Regions from separate parts of the Streptomyces sp. NBC_00846 genome, predicted to be linked through region 2. Evidence: predicted binding sites of a transcription regulator. Region 2 holds the regulator's gene; the other holds the start of a gene.
The links. The regulator HrcA, encoded in region 2, represses chaperone genes, less so after heat shock. The targets are predictions, from matches to a motif close to TTNGCACTCNGNNNNNCNGAGTGCNAA.
Positions count from the first base shown of each region.

Region 1 (2,198 bases), 2.4 Mb from region 2:
CGACCTTGTCCATCGCGTCCGCGATGAGCTCGCCGACCTGCGAGTCCTGCGCGGAGAGCGCGGCCACGGCGGCGATGTCGGACTTGTCGTCGATCGGTCGGGCGGTCGCGAGGAGCTCGTCGGAGACGGCCTTGACCGCGGCGTCGATGCCCTTCTTCAGGGCGGCCGGGGAAGCACCCGCGGCGACGTTGCGCAGACCCTCGCGGACGAGCGCCTGGGCCAGCACGGTGGCGGTGGTCGTACCGTCACCCGCGACGTCGTTGGTCTTGGTCGCCACCTCCTTCACCAGCTGGGCACCGAGGTTCTCGTACGGGTCGTCGAGCTCGACCTCGCGCGCGATGGTGACACCGTCGTTGGTGATGGTGGGTGCGCCGAACTTCTTGTCGATGACGACGTTGCGGCCCTTGGGGCCGATCGTCACCTTGACCGTGTCGGCAAGCTTGTTGACGCCGCGCTCAAGGGCGCGACGGGCGTCCTCGTCGAACTTCAGGATCTTCGCCATGGGAGCTGAGCTTTCCTCTCGAACGAACTGCGCCCCTGACCACCCGGCTGGTTAGTTCGCAGGGGGCCAGGGGCGCAGAACAGAAGCAAACGTGGGTGAATTACTTCTCGATGATCGCGAGCACGTCACGAGCCGAGAGGACGAGGTACTCCTCGCCGTTGTACTTCACCTCGGTGCCGCCGTACTTGCTGTAGAGCACGACGTCGCCGGTCTTGACGTCGAGCGGAAGGCGCTCGCCGTTCTCGAAGCGGCCCGGGCCCACGGCCAGGACGACGCCCTCCTGGGGCTTCTCCTTGGCGGTGTCCGGAATGACCAGGCCGGAGGCCGTGGTCTGCTCGGCGTCGAGCGGCTGGACCACAATGCGGTCCTCGAGCGGCTTGATCGCAACCTTGGTGCTGGCGGTCGACACGATCCGGTCTCCCCCTTCGGAGATCTCACGGGGTAACAGTCTTTGGGTAGCGACCAGGTGGATCCGTCGTCGCGGGTGCCGGACCTGCCAGTCGCACAGTACTGCTGGCACTCTCCAGTGGTGAGTGCCAGCACCGAGACTATGACCGCGATTAGCACTCGGTCAAGCGGAGTGCCAATTCTCGCGCTCGTGGCGCCCACCGGAACCCCGCTCCGGCCCAGCACCGCGCGGTGGCCGGGGCAGCGACCGGGGTACCGTCCGAACAACAGTCCGGACAACACTGGGACAACGGCCGTACGGACCGACGCGTTCCGTACGACTGTGTGAACATGACCGAATCTCCGTACCGGCATTCGGATCCGCGGGACCCGCGGCCCCGGCACGGCTCGCGCGCCGTGAACGGCTGTCTCGATGTGGTGCTGGGTCTGCTGCTGGTGCTCCTGGAGGGGCTGATCTGCGCGGTCGCCGCCTACTCCCTGGCCCTGTCCCGGTGGGACCCCGGCGCTTCGGAGACGACGGACCCGCCGCCGATGGACTGGACGCCCGTCCTCGTCTTCGGCGGGATCGCGGCGACGGTCGCGCTGATCGCCGTGGTGCTGATCCGCGAGAACTGGCCCTGGGCGGGGGCGCTCCAGATCCCGGTCGTGCTCTTGCTGTGCGTGGCGGCGGTGCAGGTCGGGCACGAGGACTACCGCCGCTCGCACCCGGCGCCGGCCTCCACGCCTTCGGACGATCCCGGCCGGTCCGACCACCAGTGCCTCAGCGGCAGCGACAACCACGAGTGCCTGGACTCCGGCGGCTGAGGGCAGGCGATGACGACCAGCGCCCCCGACGCCCCGTGACCGCCATGACCACCGTGACCACCGTGACCGCCATGACCGCGATGACCACCGTGACCGCCATGACCGCGACGACCACCGTGATCGCCATGACCGCCGTGACCGCCGTGACCGCCACGGTCCCGGCGGTCACTGCGATCACCCCGGTCGCCGTGCGGATGCGTCTGCGGGCCCGCTGCGGGGCTCGGCCCCGGGTGGGTCACCTTCTGTGCGGCCTTGCGGCCCAGCCGTTCGATCGGGGCGACCGACTGCGCGCACCCGGCGGTGGTGGTCAGGAGCGCACCGGCTGCCAGCAGGCCGGCGAGCAGCCGGTACGCCCTTCTCATACGTAGTCCTCCAGCCGGGCCACGGCGTACCCCTGATCCGTGATGGTCTTCATGACCGCGCGAACCAGCTCGGCCATATCGACACCCCACTCCCCCCGGCCCCGGAAGTGCGTGAGGATGAT
Region 1 is NZ_CP108846.1:4,592,126-4,594,323, reverse strand. It holds gene groL (chaperonin GroEL) at 1-502, opposite strand, end outside; gene groES (co-chaperone GroES) at 603-911, opposite strand; gene OG936_RS21330 (DUF6234 family protein) at 1,241-1,714, shown strand; gene OG936_RS21325 (hypothetical protein) at 1,759-2,082, shown strand; gene OG936_RS21320 (polysaccharide deacetylase family protein) at 2,073-2,198, opposite strand, start outside.
Region 1: a site for HrcA is predicted at 1,063-1,089, ahead of groES (co-chaperone GroES). Genes of this name have one in related genera too.

Region 2 (2,198 bases):
CCTGTCCGAATCCGCCGGCGCCACCGCCGCCGGAGGCGGACAGCGGGTCGCCGCCGAGGTCGTAGACCTGCTTCTTCTGCGCGTCCGACAACACCTCGTAGGCGGCGTTGATCTCCTTGAACCGCTCCTGGGTCTTCGGATCGGGGTTCACATCCGGATGCAGCTCGCGAGCGAGCCGCCGGAATGCCTTCTTGATCTCGTCCTGAGATGCGTCGCGGCGCACGCCGAGTACGGCGTAGTAGTCCGTGGCCACTTACGACTCCGCCAGGATCTGTCCGACGTAACGTGCCACTGCGCGTACCGCTCCCATCGTTCCGGGGTAGTCCATGCGGGTCGGTCCGACCACGCCGAGTTTGGCGACTGCTTCGTCGCCCGAACCGTAGCCGACCGCGACGACGGACGTGGAGTTGAGCCCCTCGTGGGCGTTCTCGTGCCCGATTCGTACGGTCATGCCCGAGTCCTTGGCCTCGCCGAGCAGCTTCAGCAGCACGACCTGCTCCTCCAGTGCCTCCAGCACCGGCCGGATCATCACAGGAAAGTCGTGCCCGAAGCGGGTGAGGTTGGAGGTGCCGCCGATCATCAGCCGCTCCTCCGTCTCCTCGACGAGGGTTTCGAGCAGGGTGGAGAGCACGGTGGAGACCGTTCCCCGGTCCTCGCTCTCGAATGAGTCCGGCAGATCCTGCACCAGTTGCGGGACATCCGCGAAGCGGCGCCCGACGACCCGGCTGTTGAGCCGGGCCCGCAGATCGGCGAGCGACGTCTCACCGAACGGGGCGGGACAGTCGATCATGCGCTGTTCGACCCGGCCGGTGTCCGTGATCAGCACGAGCATCAGCCGGGCGGACGCCAGCGACAGCAGTTCCACATGCCGCACCGTGGACCGGGTCAGCGAGGGGTACTGCACGATGGCGACCTGCCGGGTCAGCTGCGCGAGCAGCCGTACGGTACGGCCCACGACGTCGTCGAGGTCGACCGCGCCGTCGAGGAAGTTGTGAATGGCTCGGCGTTCCGGCGACGAGAGGGGCTTGACGCCCGCGAGCTTGTCGACGAAGAGCCGGTAGCCCTTGTCCGTCGGGATGCGTCCCGCACTGGTGTGGGGCTGGGCGATGAAGCCCTCGTCCTCCAGCACCGCCATGTCGTTGCGGACGGTGGCCGGGGAGACCCCCAGCTTGTGCCGCTCGGTGAGCGCCTTGGAACCCACGGGCTCCTCGGTGCCGACATAGTCCTGGACGATGGCGCGCAGCACTTCGAGTCTGCGTTCGCTGAGCATCGCGCACACCTCCAGCTGTGTTCCTCGTGGTTCTCGGGCCGTTCCTGGGTCATTCCCGGGAATCCGCCTGGCACTCTGTCGTCGCGAGTGCCAGCAATCCCCCGGCCAGTGTACGGCGGCCGAGTGGGGGCCTAGCAAGGGCGACCGGCCACGCCACCCCGAGACCGCGCAGGTCGTTGCCGATAGCGTCGCTGTATGGATGCCTTTTGGGAAGAGTTCGGCTGGGAGCGACTCGGTCACGGAATGGGCCGCCGGCGCCTTCCCGGATGGGACGCGACCGTCGCACTGGTGGTCGGAGCGGAGGGAGTTCTGCTCTACGACACCGGATCGACACTCCGCGAAGGCGCCGAAGTACGGGCTCAGGCACAGGCCCTGCTCGGCCGGAAGGTGACGCATATCGCACTCAGCCACCCGCACTTCGACCATGTGCTGGGCACCGCGGCGTTCTCCGGCGCCCAGGTGTACGGGGCGGTCGGCATGGCGGGCCTGCTGACGTCCGGGGCGGACTCCCTGTACGCCTCCGCGGTACGCCACGGGGTGTCCGAGCACGACGCGGCGGAGGCCACCGGTGTCGTGGTGGCGCCGCACCACGAGGTGTGCGGTGAGTGGACGCTCGATCTGGGGGGCGGCCGCCAGGTGCTGCTGGCGAACGTGGGCCCCGCCCACAGCGGCCACGACCTGGCCGTGCTCGTGCCCGGCTCCCCCGCGGTGGTGCTCTGCGGGGACCTGGTCGAGGAGTCCGGTGAACCGCAGGCGGGCCGGGACGCGGTCCCGTCGCGCTGGCCGGCCGCGCTGGACCGGCTGCTGGAACTCGGGGGCGAGGACGCGGTGTACGTGCCGGGGCACGGGGCGGTGGTGGACGCGGCGTTCGTCAGGGCGCAGCGGGACCGGCTGGCCGCCCTCTTCGGCGTGTCGTGACCGGTTCCCG
Region 2 is NZ_CP108846.1:2,176,739-2,178,936, forward strand. It holds gene dnaJ (molecular chaperone DnaJ) at 1-253, opposite strand, end outside; gene hrcA (heat-inducible transcriptional repressor HrcA) at 254-1,270, opposite strand; gene OG936_RS10110 (MBL fold metallo-hydrolase) at 1,466-2,188, shown strand.